DNA from 2 places in the Streptomyces sp. NPDC007025 genome. Region 1 is predicted to be linked to the other one. Evidence: riboswitches for the same ligand, from Rfam matches in the RefSeq annotation. Region 1 holds a riboswitch; the other holds the start of a gene.
The links. A riboswitch is a leader RNA that binds a small molecule or an ion and turns the genes downstream of it on or off. The one in region 1 is predicted to bind cobalamin.
Positions count from the first base shown of each region.

Region 2: linked by a shared signal. The riboswitch ahead of ACFYMO_RS08730 (ABC transporter substrate-binding protein) and the one ahead of ACFYMO_RS22210 ((2Fe-2S) ferredoxin domain-containing protein) in region 1 are both predicted to bind cobalamin.

Region 1 is NZ_JBIAFT010000011.1:143,596-151,011, forward strand. It holds partial or broken gene ACFYMO_RS22185 (rhamnose ABC transporter substrate-binding protein) at 181-336, shown strand; partial or broken gene ACFYMO_RS22190 (substrate-binding domain-containing protein) at 519-1,361, shown strand; gene ACFYMO_RS22195 (NAD(P)-binding domain-containing protein) at 1,589-2,689, opposite strand; gene ACFYMO_RS22200 (YjbQ family protein) at 2,805-3,227, shown strand; gene ACFYMO_RS22205 (ferric reductase-like transmembrane domain-containing protein) at 4,465-5,454, shown strand; cobalamin riboswitch at 5,525-5,649, shown strand; partial or broken gene ACFYMO_RS22210 ((2Fe-2S) ferredoxin domain-containing protein) at 5,776-6,118, shown strand; gene ACFYMO_RS22215 (ABC transporter ATP-binding protein) at 6,454-7,323, opposite strand; gene ACFYMO_RS22220 (iron chelate uptake ABC transporter family permease subunit) at 7,320-7,416, opposite strand, start outside.
Region 2 is NZ_JBIAFT010000003.1:520,150-527,565, reverse strand. It holds gene ACFYMO_RS08745 ((2Fe-2S)-binding protein) at 1-185, opposite strand, end outside; gene ACFYMO_RS08740 (ABC transporter ATP-binding protein) at 182-1,024, opposite strand; gene ACFYMO_RS08735 (FecCD family ABC transporter permease) at 1,021-2,061, opposite strand; gene ACFYMO_RS08730 (ABC transporter substrate-binding protein) at 2,078-3,031, opposite strand; cobalamin riboswitch at 3,243-3,424, opposite strand; gene ACFYMO_RS08725 (hypothetical protein) at 3,953-4,684, opposite strand; gene ACFYMO_RS08720 (germacradienol/geosmin synthase) at 4,841-7,060, shown strand; gene ACFYMO_RS08715 (DMT family transporter) at 6,996-7,416, opposite strand, start outside.

The DNA.
Region 1 (7,416 bases):
CCGGGGCGAGCCGGCCCTCCCGTGCTCGGCCGAGCACGACGCGGCCACTGGACGCGCCCAGGCCGACGGTGGCGAAGGCGTCTCCGCGGGCCGTTGTCGCGCGGCGCGGCGGAGCCGGTTCAGCAGGCGGCATGGGAGCCGGGTGGCTTCTAGGGTGTGCTGCGCTGCCGGCCCGGCCCCGCCGCTGCCCTCTCCTCCGCACAGCTGACCGGGAAGGAGGGCGAGAAGCCCACCGCGGGGAAGCTGGGGGAGTACACCATCGGCAAGGACGGCGAGGTCGTCCTCGGGCCCCCGACGGTCTTCGACAGCGGGAACATCGACGACTTCGACTTCTGAGAAGATCGGGCCGGGAGGACGCCGGACAGCGCGGCGTCCGACCTGCGAGCAGCCGGCCGGACCGGTGGGGAGAGGCTGAGGCCGGTACGGCGCAAGCGGGGCGCACGGCCGGGGACTACCGGGGTGCCCGCGTGAGCGGGGCGGTCGGGATCAAGGAGGTCGCCCGCGCTGCCGGGGTCTCCGTGGGCGCGGTCTCCAACGTCATCAACCGGCCCGCGATGGTGGCTGCGGAGACCCGTGAGCGCGTGCGGTCCGCCTTCGAACGCCTCGGCTGCGTACGGAGCGAGGCCGCCCGCCATCTGCGTGCGGGACGCAGCCGCATCATCACCCTGCAGGCCCTCGACATGGCCAACCCGTTCTTCGTCGACGTCGCGGCGGGCGCGGAGCGCGCCGCCCACGCCGCCGGTCTGGGCGTCATGCTCTGCAACAGCGCCCAGAGCCCAGCCGAGGAGGCCGAGTGCCTCGCCCTCTTCGCCGAGCAGCGGGTCCGCGGCGTCCTGATCACCCTCACCGGCAGGACGGGAGGGAACCCTGACCGCCTTCCAGCGGCGCGGCATCCTCTACGTCTCCGTCGACCGCGTGGCGCCCAGCGCCGAGGGCTGCTCGGTCTCCGTCGACGGCGTCCGGAGCGCCGGACTGGCCGTGCGCCATCTGCTGGGGAGCGGCCACCGCGACCTCGCCCACGTCGGCGGCCCATGCAGCTGGGCCAGTGCCGCGACCGCCACACCGGCGCCACCCGGGCCCTGCGCGGATCCGGCGCGCGGCTGCGGCACATCGAGGGCAACCGGAGGGACGTGGCGACCGGCGGGGACGCCGGAGCCCGGCTGCTGGGCATGTCGCCGCCCCTCCCGGCCGTCTTCTGCGCCGACGACCTGATGACACTCGGAGTGCTGCAGGCCCTGTACGCCGCCGGCGTCTCCGTGCCGGGGAGATCGCGCTGGTGGGGTACGACGACATCGAGTTCGCCGCCGCGGCGGCCCTCGCCCTCGCTTCCGTGGCGGCAACCCGCCCGCCGCATGGGCCGGGCGCCCGCCGACCTGCTCACCGAGGAGACCGGCGAGGCCCCAGTCGGCCACACGCACCAGCGCATCGTGCTCCAGCCCGAACCTGGTCGTAGGCGCCCCCACCCTCCCGCGCGGCTGACTCCCGGCGCGCACCGGTCCCGTCCGCCCCTCGCGGACCGCGTCGGCACGCGGCGCCGGCCTGCGGGGGCGAGGCCGGAGCACCGCGGCGAACGGCGCCACAGGGCCTCTCACACCGCGGCGGGGCTGACAGCCGGAGCCGCCCGGCCCGGCTCCGCCAGCAGCGACCGGATGTCCCGCACTGCCGACCGGCCGGCCCGGTTGGCGCCGATCGTACTGGCGGACGGACCGTAGCCGACCAGGTGGACCCGTCGGTCCCGGGAGACCCGCGTCCCCTCCAGCCGGATGCCGCCACCGGGCTCGCGCAGGCGCAGTGGAGCGAGATGATCGATGACCGGGCGGAAGCCGGTGGCCCACAGGACCGTGTCCGCGGGCGCCCGGCTGCCGTCCGCCCACGCGACCCCGTCCTCGGTCAGCCGGGCGAACATCGGGTGCCGCTCCAGCACGCCGCTCTCGCGTGCGCGGCGCACCTGCTCGGTCATCGGCAGCCCCGTCACCGACACCACGCTGCGCGGCGGCAGGCCCTCCCGTACCCGCTCCTCGACCAGCGCCACGGCGGCCCGGCCCGCCTCCTCATCGAAGGAATCGGAGCGGAAGCGGGGCGGCCGCCGCGTCACCCACAGCGTCTCCCGCGCGACCTCGGCGATCTCCAGCAGATGCTGCACCGCGGAGGTCCCGCCGCCCACGACCACCACCCGGCGGTCCACGAAGGCGTCCGACCGCGGGCCCGGATACTGCGCCGTGTGCAACTGGCGGCCCCCGAACAGCTCCTGCCCCGGCACCCGGGGCCAGAAGGGGCGGTCCCAGGTGCCGGTGGCGTTGATCACGGCCCGTGCCGTCCAGTCGCCCTGCGAGGTCCGTACCAGCAGCCGTCCGCCCCATCCCGCGTTCCGCACCTCGCGGACATCCACCGGGCGCCGCACCCGCAGCGCGAAGGCCCGCTCGTAGGCGGCGAAGTACTCGCCGATCACCTGCGAGGACGGCCGCCCGGGGTCGGCACCGGTCAGCTCCATGCCGGGCAGCGCGTGCATGCCGTGGACGCGGCCGTACGTCAGCGTCGGCCACCGGAACTGCCACGCCCCGCCCGGCGCGGGCGCGTGGTCCAGCACCACGAAGTCCGCACCGGGCTCGAACCCGGTCCGCCGCAGGTGATAGGCGCTGGAGAGCCCCGCCTGCCCGGCCCCGACGACCACGACCGCCACGTCATTCATGCCCCTGCGAACCATCCGGCCCCCCGAAACCTTCCCGCACGTGCGCGGGGCCGCCCCTTCGACCGGAAGCGTGCCGTCGGCACGCGAGGGTGGTCCGCTTTGAGAGGATCGACTCATGGCTGAGCGCTTCACGACCCGTGAGATCGACGTCCGGACCGGCTCGCAGGAGGTGGTCCAGGATCTGACGCAGCAGTGCGGCTCCTACCTGCGGGACGTCGCCGAGGGCCGCGACGGACTGCTGAATGTCTTCACGCCGCACGCCACCGCGGGTGTGGCACTGCTGGAGACCGGAGCGGGCAGCGACGACGACCTGCTGGCCGCCCTCCGCGACCTCCTCCCCGCCGACGACCGCTGGCGCCACCGCCACGGCACCCCCGGCCACGGCCGCGACCACGTGCTGCCCGCCCTCGTCCCCCCGCACGCCACCCTGCCCGTCGTCGCGGGTCAGCTGGCCCTGGGCACCTGGCAGTCGGTGTGTCTGGTGGACACGAATGTGGACAATCCGGACCGGAAGGTGCGGTTGAGCTTCCTGGGGTGAGCCTGGTCTGACCAAGATCGGTCCTGGGCGCGGCCGCCGTATCTCCGTACTCTTCCCGGCCCGATACGGAGAAGCAGCGCGCGTTATGGACATGGATGTGGTGGAACGGCCCGGGGACGGGTGCGGGAAGTTGCCTGGTCGGCGTGCGGCGGCTGCGGCGGCTGTCCCGCATGAAGGCGGCCACAACCTCCCCGGAACGGCAGCGTGCGGCCACGGCGGTGCCGAAGCGGGTCGGAGCGTGGGTGGTGAAGGCGCCGTACCAGTCGTCACCGTGCCCCAGGGTGCGGCCGCCCGGAGATGCGCCAGGGCTCGTACTCCGCATCGGGTGAAGGGCCGGGTGTGGTGTCGCATGACGGTTGCCAGATGGTCGGGCGAGGTGAATTCGATCTTCCACTCGTTCTCCCGACGCCGCCGGCCGGCATCGGTCAAGGGCCCGAGCACGGCATCTGCCCTGGGCCCGGGCCGTCGCCTGCCCGACAACGGACCGTCCGCAGGGCGTGGGCCGGCCCGTTGGGCATGTAGTCGACGTGGTGGCGTCCTCCCGGTGCGGTGAGCTGGACGTCGCCGTTCTTGTCGGCCTTTTGCCGGAAGCCCGCGATCAGCAGCGGCTGACGCGCCGGTTGGCTGACGGCGGGTCCGGCCGGGTGGACCGGCGCGGCGTGCAGAGCCGTCACCTCTTGACGGGACTGGGAGTGGGTGCCTCCTCAGCGAACGGGGCGGTTTGGTCTCAGCGCTTCCGGGGTGTCCGGTAGGTCGCGGGCCCGGAGGCGGGAGGCCGAGGGCTTTCACACGTGGGCTGTGCGGCAGTGGGGAAGCGGTCACGTAGCTGTGCCGCTGCGCGTGACAAGTGCGTTGCGGGCTGCACGCTGACGAGGCGATGGTGCTCGGGGATACGTTGCGCCGGGTGCGGAACGGGCCGAGGGCCGGCAGCGGCCGACGCGAGGGCGGTCTACGGGTACGACCGTGGCACGGGACCAGTGGCGACTGGCGCACCGGCTACCGAGCGGAACGCAGCCTCCGCATGCCTGCAGCGCAGCAGGATCGACGCCGTCCGTCGTTTGTCGGACGGAGGGCATCACGGAACCGGCTGTCGCCCCGCTGGACCCAACTTCTGGTGTGTTCAACCACAGGACGTGGGTGTTCGTGGCTCCTTGGGGAGGAAGGTCACCTGCGGGGCGCCTGTGCGCGGATGGAGGGTGACCTCGCTTGTCACGCCGTAGACGCTCGGAAGGCCCAGATGCTGCCAGAGACGACCCCGGAGGACGACGGCACGACGGCCCCGCCGCCCGCCCGTGACAAGCGTCCTCCCGAGCGCGTCGTTCTGCGCGCCGACCTGCGCGCCGCGTTCCCCGACGCGGTCGCCGCCGTCCTGGTCACGGCGGCGGTCTTCGCGTTCCTGTACGCCCGTATGGAGTCGGGGGATTCGGCGACGGTCGCGGTCATGCCGTTCATGGACGATGCCGGAACGTACTGGATGTACCTGCTCAGCCAGGCGTTCGGCTGGTCGGGCCTGCTGTGGGCCTGGGGCACGGTCATGCTCGGTCTGCTGCTGTCGGGGCCGCGCTCCGGGCGGCTGCCGGTGTCCCGGCACGTGCTGGAACGCTGGCACCGCACCACGAGCCTGACCACGATGGCCCTGATGTCAGCGCACGCGCTGATGTTCGCGGCCGAACTCGTTCGCTACGAGGCACAGTTGGCGTGGGCCGATCGGTTGTGGGCGGGCTTCGCCGACACGTTCGTGCCCGGCTGGTACGACTCCGGCACCGGCCGGATCGCCATTCCGCTGGGGCAGGGGGCTCTGTATCTGGCCATCCCCCTGGGCCTGTTGTTCTACGCCCGGCACCGTATCGGTGCCAACACCTGGCGCCGACTGCACCGCTTCGTCATCGTCGTGTACGTGCTGAGTGTGTGGCACACCCTGCTGTACGGCACCAATGTCTGGTACGGCGAGTGGCCGCGTACCGTCCTTTGGCTGCTGCAACTCCCGGTCGCGCTACTGCTGTTGCTGCGCCTGCTGAGGCCCGCCCGGCGGGCGGAGCGGTTGAATACGCCGACGCGGCGCGCAGGCTCTTCACTGCCGGGCTGGGTGGTGCGGGCCACCGGCCGGGTGGTCGCCGCGGCCGTCGTGGTGGGCGTCGCCCTCGTGGTGGTGTCCGGCCATGACGGTGGCCGGGAACGCCCGGCCGAGCAGCCGGCGACGAGCCCGCACGAGCACGAGCCCGAGTGATCCAGGGCCGCGCACCTGGGAGCGGGGGCCGGTCGATGGGATGATGGCGGCGACAGGGCGACGACGGTCCGAGGAAGCCGGTGCGAATCCGGCGCGGTCCCGCCACTGTGATCGGTGAGCGGATCCCGAGCAGGCCACTGCCCAGCGGAGGGCGGGAAGGCCGGGACGAGCTGTGCCCCGAGAGCCAGGAGACTCACGTCGTCGCCTCCTCGACGGAGCCCGGGGCGGATCTCCCCGGAAGAGAGGGGTGGTTTCGGCGTGTCCGAGACGACGGACGGTGAGGCGTACGGCGCCGAGGTCACGGCACGACAGGTCGGTGGTGTGCCGTGCCGGGTCGTCGTGTGCCGGGACTGCTGCTGCGGCACAGCGAAAGGTGGCCGGCGTCGATCACGCGGGCCAGACCGCACGCCTGCGCGCCGAGGTGCCCGTACGCATCTCCGCCTGCCTCGATGTGTGCGACCAGGCCAACGTGGTCGTCGTGCAGCCCTCGTTCGCCGGGCGTGCGGCCGGAGCGCGACCGGTGTGGTTCGGCCTGGTGAACGACTCGGACGCGACGGAGGACATCGCTGCCTGGGTCCGGGCGGGCGGCCCCGGCGTGGCACCCCGGCCGGAGATCCTCGACCTGTACACCTTCACCCCGTCCCGCCGTCGTACGGCTTCCTGAGCGGCACCGACCGCCTCGCACAGAGCGGCAGCGGGACGAGTCCGCGGGCGGGGTGGCGCGGGCCGAGGAAGACGACGATGCCTGCCGTCGGGGGAGGGGGTAGAGGGGTTCCTTGAACTCGTCGCAGAGCGACTCGGCGATCGAGGCGACGGGGTCCGGACCGATCGGGTCCGCGAGTTGCAGCGGCCCCCCTTGAGCGGGGCGCAGCCCAGTTCAATGCGCCGTCGATGTCCGCTGGTTCCCTCTTACGCCGCATCGCGCCTGGCTGGTGGACGGGGCGAACCAGTTGCTCGCACCAGCTTCGCCGTGCGCGCGGTGCTCGGCCCGGGCCACCGTCAGTTCTTGGCCACAATGTCCAGGAAGCGGATGTGCGGCCGGTGGCCTGGGCCGGGGCGGGTGACTGCGGCGCGCACGCCGTAGACGTCGGCGATCAAGGACTCGGTCAGGGTTTCGCCCGGGGTGCCGACGGCGACCACCCGGCCCTGCTTGAGCACGACGACCTGGTCGCAGTACATGGCGGCCAGGTTGAGGTCGTGCAGGGCGACGACGCTGGTGACGGGCAGGTCGGCGACGAGGTTCAGCAGGTCGAGCTGGTGCTGGATGTCGAGGTGGTTGGTCGGTTCGTCGAGCAGCAGTTCGCGGGGTTCCTGTGCGAGTGCGCGGGCGATCTGTACGCGTTGGCGTTCGCCGCCGGAAAGGGTGTGCCAGGGCTGGTCCGCGCGGTCGGTGAGGCCGGTGCGTTCCAGGGCGGTGCGTACGGCGTTCTCGTCCGCCGTGGTCGTGGGGGTCCAGGCGCGGCGGTGTGGGACGCGGCCGAGGCGGACGACGTCCACGACCGTCAACTCGACGAGGGTGTCGGCGTGCTGCTCGACGACGGCCACGCGCCGGGCCACGGCGCGGCGGCCCCAGTCGCCGAGCGGGCGCCCGTCGAGGGTGATGACGCCGGAGGCGGGGGTGAGGACGCCGGACAGCAGCCGCAGCAGCGTCGATTTCCCCGAGCCGTTGGGGCCCAGCAGTCCGGTCACGGAGCCGGGCCGGGGGGTGAGGCTGGCACCGTCGAGGATCAGCCGTCCGTCGAGGGTGCGGCTCACGCGGTCGGCGGCGAGGGTGGGCCGCCCGGCGGGCGACCCGGTGGTCTCCGCGGCGCGATCCGGTACGGCGGGCGGCCGGGCACCGCCGTCCCGCCGCTGGGCACGGCCCGTCATCGCATCCTCCTCGTGCGGTACAGGACCAGGACGAACGCCGGAACGCCGACCAGTGACGTGACCACGCCCACCGGCACCTCCTGGGGATCCAGG
Region 2 (7,416 bases), on a different contig from region 1:
TCCAGTTCGGCGCTGTCCGCGCTCAGCAGGCGGTCCGCGGGCAGCCACGCCCCGGCGGCGGTCTCCGCCGGAGGCGGCTCGCCCGGCAGCATGTGGTAGCGGGGGCCGTGCGCCGAGGCCAGGTCCGTCAGGGCGCACAGCGCCGTCAGTCCGTCCGGCTCGGCGGGCCCGTCCGAGCCGGTCATCCCCGCGCCCCTTCCCGCGGCTCCTGCGCCCCCCGCGGATCCGGCACCCCTCGCGGCTCCCGCGGCGGCAGGTACACCACCGTCGGCGCACCCGTCTCCGGATGCATGTGCACCTGGGCCCGCACTCCGTACACCTCGGCCAGCAGTTCCGGGGTGAGCACGTCCTCGGGTGTGCCGTCCGCCACGACCCGGCCCGCCTCCAGCACGTACAGCCGGTCGCAGAAGTACGCGGCGAGGTTGAGGTCGTGCAGCGCCAGCAGACCGGTGGCGGGCAGGTCCCGGACGAGCGCCAGCAACTCCCACTGATAGCGCACGTCCAGATGGTTGGTCGGCTCGTCCAGCACCAGCAGTCCGGGGTCCTGCACCAATGCGCGGGCCACCAGCACCCGCTGCCGCTCGCCGCCGGACAGCTCGTCGAAGGGCCGCCCGGCCAGCGCGGTGGCCCCCGTCCGCTCCAGCGCTTCGGCGACCCGGGCCGCGTCCGCTGCGGTGTCGCCCTCCCAGAACCGTTTGTGCGGGGAGCGGCCCATCGCCACGATCCGGCCCGCGGTCAGCCCGAACCCGCTGCCCGCGTCCTGCGGCACGGCCGCCACCCGCCTCGCCCGGGCCTTGACGCTCAGCGCGGCTGCGTCGTGGCCGCCCAGCGTGATCCGGCCGCCGGTGGGCCGCAGCGTCCCGTAGACGCACCGCAGCAGGGTGGTCTTGCCGCTGCCGTTCGGTCCGACGACCCCGACGGTCTCGCCCGGGGCGGCCCGCAGGTGCACCCCGTCCAGCAGGACGCGCCCCTGGGCCGCCCGGTAGGACACCTCCTCGACGCCCAGGTCGTGCGGTGCCGTCACCCCATCACCCCCTCGGTGCGTCGGGTGCGGCGCAGCAGCCACAGGAAGAACGGCCCGCCGGTGAGGGCCGTCAGCACGCCGACCGGGATCTCCTCGGGCGCCGCCACCGTGCGCGCCGCCAGATCGGCCAGCACCAGGAAGGCCGCTCCGCCCAGCGCCGCGACGGGGAGCAGCGCCCGGTGCCCGGCACCGACCGCCATCCGCGCCGCGTGCGGCACCATCAGTCCGACGAAGCCGATCGCGCCGCTCACCGTGACCAGCACCGCCGTCACCAGGGAGACCAGGACGAACGAGGCCGCGCGGAAGCGTCCGGTGTCCAGCCCCAGCACGGTGGCGCCCTCCTCGCCGACCAGCAGCAGGTCCAGCGGCCTGGCCAGCGCCAGCAGCAGGGCGAGCCCGGCGCCCAGCACCAGCGCGGGCAGCAGCAGGGTGTGCCAGCGTGCCTGGCCCAGACCGCCCAGCGTCCAGAAGAGGATGGCCCGCAGATGCTCGTTCTCCGCCGAGGTCACCAGTACCAGGCTGGTCAGCGCGGAGAGTATGTACTGCACCGCGACTCCGGCCAGCACCAGTCGTCCCGTCGTCACCGCCGCGCCGCTCCGCGCCATCGCGTAGACCGTGACCATCGCCAGCAGCGCCCCGGCGAACGCGCCCGCCTGCATCGAGACGGCCCCGACGCCCAGGACGACGACCAGGACGGCGCCCGTGGAGGCGCCGGAGGAGATGCCCAGCAGATACGGATCGGCCAGCGGATTGCGCACCAGCGCCTGCAGCACCGCGCCCACCAGCGCCAGTCCGGCGCCGACGACGGCGGCCAGCAGCACCCGCGGCAGCCGCACATCGAGCACGATGGTGGTGAACGGGCCCGGCTGTGCCCGGCCGGTCAGGGCCGCCAGCACGTCGGCGAGCGGGATCCGCGCCGCGCCGAGCGCCAGCCCGGCCAGCGCCCCGGCGACCAGGACGGCGGCAAGCACGCCGCACACCAGGGCACACCGCAGCGGAGCGGCGGCGGTGCGCGGCGCGGCGCCACCGCGCGTCACCCGCGTCCTCCGGGTGCTACTGCGCACCGGCGTCACCGGCGTCGTCCGGGTGCAGCTGCCGGGCCAGTGCGTCCACCGCGTCGGGCACCCGCGGGCCCAGCACCGCCGAGGAGAGCGGCAGCACGGCGAACCGCTCGTGCTTGATCGCGGGCACGTCCGCCAGCGCGGGATCCTCCAGCAGCCGCTTCTTCTTCTGCGCGACGGTCGTCCCGCCGTAGTCGTAGAGCACCACGACGTCCGGCTCGCGCTTGACGACCTGTTCCCAGGAGACGTCGGCGAACGTCTTGTCGAGGTCGGCGAAGACGTTGCGGGCGCCGGCCCGGCGCAGGATCTCGTCCCCGATGCCCGCGCCGCCCGCCGTGAACGCCGAGCTCTCCCCGCTGTCGTAGACGAACACCCGGGTGTGCTCCGTCCCCTTCAGCCGCTTCGCGGTGGCCGCCAGTTGCCGGTCCTGCTTCCGGGCCAGCGCCGCCGCGCGCTCCGGCACGCCGAAGATCCGGCCGACCTCGCGGAACTCCCGATGCAGCGTCTCGATGTCCACGTCCTCGGTGCAGGACTCCAGGTTGAGCCGGGTCCTGACGCCGCTCTCCCGCAGCGCCGCGCGCGACCGCCCCTCCGTCTTGTCGAAGGAGCTGGCGTAGCCGCCGTAGACGAAGTCCGGTGCGGCGCCCAGCAGCGTCTCCTTGGACGGGTACTTCTTCGCCAGCACGTCGATGCCGCGGTAGGCCTTCGCGTAGCGGGGCAGGATCCGGTCGTCCAGGTAGGCGGTGCCGGCCATCCGGTCCTGCAGGCCGAGCGCCAGCATGATCTCGGTGACGTGCTGGTTCATGGTCACCGCCCGGCGCGGCGGCTCGGTGAAGGTGGTCTTCTCCCCGCAGTTGGTGACGGTGTACGGGAAACCCTCGGCGGAGGAGCCGCGCGCGTCCCCGCCCCCGCCGCCGGATCCTCCGGCGCAGGCGGTCAGGGACATCAGCAGCAGCGAGGTGAGGACCGCGCGGCCGGTGCGGTGCGGCGGGCGCGGGGGCGGGGCGGGCCGGCCGGCGGCTGCCGAGCGGGTGCGGGCGGCTGCCGGGGGACGGCCCGGCACGAGGGCGCGGATACGGCGCGGTCGGCGCATGGCCAGCAGATCCTTCTCCGTCAGAGGCCCGATCGCGGGGCCCGGCGTCGTACCGCGCCGGGGCTGTCCGGGCGCGGCCGCCAGCAGGTCTTCGGGCTCGGGACTGCGGGGGCGGTGCGCCTTCCCGGGGGCTGCGCCCCAGTGGCCTCGTGCACGCCCCAGTCCCACACCGCTGCGCGTCAGCTCCGGATTCGCACCGGATTCCCTGACCCGATCAAGGGTTTGACTGGCTGCTGCAACGTACCACGCACCCGGACGCCGGGGACGGGCGCGGCAGTGCCCCGGAACCCTGCGTAGGGGGAGAGGAGAAGGGACCCCGGGGCTTTACCCGGCCCCGGGGTCCTGGGTGCCGCTCGTTCGCACGCCCTGACGGTTCATGGGCGGATCGTTCGGCGATGTCCTCGCGTGGAGCCACTCCACCACGGCGCAGCGTGGATGCGCCGGCTGGGTTCGAACCAGCGTCTCGAGGTCGTCACCGCCCCGGTTGCCGGGCGATGAACGGCGATGCTGAGCGTGGAGCGAGAGGTTGAGACTGACCGGCGCCTGCGAGACACAGTGCGGCCGGGGGTTCACACATCAGCTTCAGTTTCAGCTTTGCGCTCCTGGCGCACCCCGGGCCGACGGGGCGTCGGCCCCCTGGCCCGGGGAGTCTGGGGTGTCGGTCGTCGTGGGCACTCTCCCGGATCGGTCGGGCGGACGGCACACGGACGGCCGCACGGTCAGGATACGGAGGGCCGGGACCCTCGCACCGGAACGGGGCACCGGTGCGAGGGGTCAGGCGAACAGGTACCCGAAGACGGCCTCGCCGGCCCGCTTGTCGGCGACCTCGGTGCCGTTGGCCTCCTCGCGGGCGAACTTCACCGCGGCGGCCAGCTTGTCCAGCCGCTCCAGCAGTTCGTTGACCCGCCGGGCCGGGAGGGCCCCGGAGTACTTGACCGTGGTCCAGTAGCCGACGGGGATGTCCTCGTAGTAGACCTCGACCTGGGCCGGGTGCTTCTCGGTGGCCTCCGCCTTGACGTGGTTGCGCGGCACCTTCTTGGTGCGCACCGTGCGGACCTGCTCCGTCTTCCACCAGTCGGTGGAGGGGTCGATCTCCCACGCCTCCGCGCCGTCCAGGATCGGCAGTTTCCGCAGGAACGAGCCGAGTTCGCCCAGCTGCTTCTCCAGGAACAGCAGGTAGGAGACCGGCACGTCGGAGAGCACCGTGCGGCCGTCCACCGTGACGTCCGCGCGGGCCGAGAGGTTCGACCAGTCCTTGGTGGCCGTCACATCGAACAGCCGCGTGAGGATCTTCGCCGTTTCCTTCAGTACATCCTCGGCCTTGACCTGGACGCGGGTCGACTCCGGCGGAAGCTGCTCGCCCTCTTCGTCCTTGGGCTGGTACGTACGCGAGATACCCGCGAGCATCTGCGGTTTCGTCAGCCCGTGCTGGGCCTGCGCCAGGTCCTGCACCACCTTGGACTTGACGCCCTTCTCGACTGCGATGATCTGATTCAGCTTCGCCACGAAAGCGAAGCTAGCAGCCCGACTCGGCGCACAGCCACAGGTTTTGTTCGACGGTGCTCCGGAGCGGCCCTCACACATCCGGGTGAAAAAGGATGTTCGTCATTCCAGGGCGGGTAGGCCGACTCCGCACCGAATCGACGAGCCGAGGGACGAACGTTGTCGCAACCCTTCGAACTGCCCGACTTCTACGTGCCCCACCCCGCCCGTCTCAACCCGCACGTCGACCAGGCGCGCACCCATTCCCGGGAGTGGGCACGGCAGATGGGGATGCTGGAGGGGTCCGGGATCTGGGACACCGCCGACCTGGACGCGCACGACTACGCGCTGCTGTGCGCCTACACCCACCCGGACGCCACCGCCGACGACCTGGCGCTGGTCACGGACTGGTACGTGTGGGTCTTCTTCTTCGACGACCACTTCCTGGAGGAGTTCAAACGCACCCAGGACCGCGCGGGCGGCAAGGCGTACCTGGACCGGCTGCCGCTGTTCATGCCGCTGGAGGACGACCCGGCGGCGCAGCCGCCCGCTCCGGCCAACCCGGTCGAGGCGGGGCTGGCCGACCTGTGGGCCAGGACGGTGCCGTCGATGTCGGCGGACTGGCGTGCGCGGTTCGCGCTCAGCACCGAGAACCTGCTCAACGAGTCGCTCTGGGAGCTGTCCAACATCAATATCGGCCGGGTGCCCAACCCGGTCGAGTACATCGAGATGCGCCGCAAGGTCGGCGGCGCTCCCTGGTCGGCCGGGCTGGTGGAGTTCGCCGAGCACGCCGAGGTGCCCGCGGCCGTCGCCGCGTCCCGTCCTTTGTGCGTGCTGCGCGACACCTTCTCCGACGCCGTGCACCTGCGCAACGACCTGTTCTCCTACGAGCGCGAGATCGGCGACGAGGGCGAACTGTCCAACGGCGTGCTGGTGCTGGAGACGTTCCTGGAGTGCACCACCCAGGAGGCCGCCGAGTCCGTGAACGACCTGCTGACCTCCCGGCTCCAGCAGTTCGAGCACACGGCGCTGACCGAACTGCCGGCGCTCTGCGCCGAGGCGGGGCTGGACGCGGCCGCCTGCGCCGATGTCGCCGCCTACGTCAAGGGGCTCCAGGACTGGCAGTCGGGCGGCCACGAGTGGCACATGCGCTCCAGCCGCTACATGAACGGCGGGGGAGCGGTCGCCGGGCGCCCGGCGCGGCTGCCGTTCGTCCCCTCGGGGCCGGGCACCTCGGCGTTGGCGACGCTGCGACCCGCCCCCCGCGCGCAGGCGCGCCGGGCCCGCTCCTTCGCGCACGTACCGCACGAGCGCACCGGCCCCTCGGTGCTGCCGCAGTTCGAGATGCCCTTCGCCGACCGGCTCAGCCCGCATCTGGACGGCGCCCGGGAGCGGGTCGTCGCCTGGGCGCACGGGACGGGGCTGCTGGGCCCGCAGCCGGACGTGGCGGGCGGCCGGGTGTGGGACGAGGAGCTGATCCGGGACTACGACCTGCCGCTGTGCGCCGCCGGAATCCACCCGGATGCGACAGCCGCCCAACTCGACCTGAGTTCGGCCTGGCTGGCCTGGGGCACCTGGGGCGACGACTACTATCCGGTCCGCTTCGGCCGCACCCGGGACCTGGCGGGCGCCAGGGAGTGCACCCGGAGGCTCTCCCTCTTCATGCCCGTCGACGGGGAGTCCGCGCCGCCGCCGGGCAGTCCGCTGGAGTGCTCGCTGGCCGACCTGTGGGCCAGGACGGCAGGGCCGATGCCGCCCGCCAAGCGCCGCCGCTTCCGCACCGCCATCGAGGTGATGGCCGAGAGCTGGCTGTGGGAGCTGGACAACCAGGCGCTCAACCGCATCCCCGACCCCGTCGACTACGTCGAGATGCGGCGCAGGACCTTCGGCTCCGACCTGACGATGAGCCTGTGCCGGCTGGCCCAGCCGGACACGATCCCGGAGGCCGTCTACCGCAGCGGGCCCGTGAAGTCGCTGGAGAACGCCGCCGCCGACTATGCATGCCTGCTCAACGACGTCTTCTCCTACCAGAAGGAGATCGAGTTCGAGGGCGAGCTGCACAACGGTGTGCTGGTCGTGCGCAACTTCTTCGACTGCGACTACCCCACCGCGCTGCGCATCGTCGACGACCTGATGAAGTCCCGGATGCGGCAGTTCCAGCACGTGGCCGCGCACGAGTTCCCTGTGCTCTACGACGACTTCGCGCTCGACGAGGCGAGCCGGGCCGCGCTGGACGGCTATGTGCGGGAGCTGGAGAACTGGATGTCCGGGATCCTGGTGTGGCACCGCGACTGCCGCCGCTACGGGGAGGCCGATCTGCGCCGCCACTTCCTTCCTAACTGGCCGTTCGACGGCCCGACGGGGCTGGGGACGTCGGCTGCCCGGCTGGCGGCGCGGTAGCCGCGGCGACCGGCTGCGGGGGGCGCGGGCTCCGGCCCCGGGAGCGGGAGACCGCGACCCCCGCCAGGCACAGCAGACCGCCGCCCAGGGCCAGGGGGCCGGGCACCTCGTCCAGGACGATCCAGGACATCAGCACGACGAGGACGGGCACGACGTAGGTGGTGGATCCCATCCGGCCCGCGGTGCTGCGGGAGAGCGCGTAGGCCCAGGTGGAGAAGGCCAGCGCGGTCGGGAACACGCCGAGGTAGACGGTGTTGAGGGTGGCGGACAGCGGCGCGTCCGCCATGTCGGAGACCAGGTGCCCGCCGAACGGCAGGCAGGCGACGAATCCGATCAGGCAGCTGAACGCGGTGACC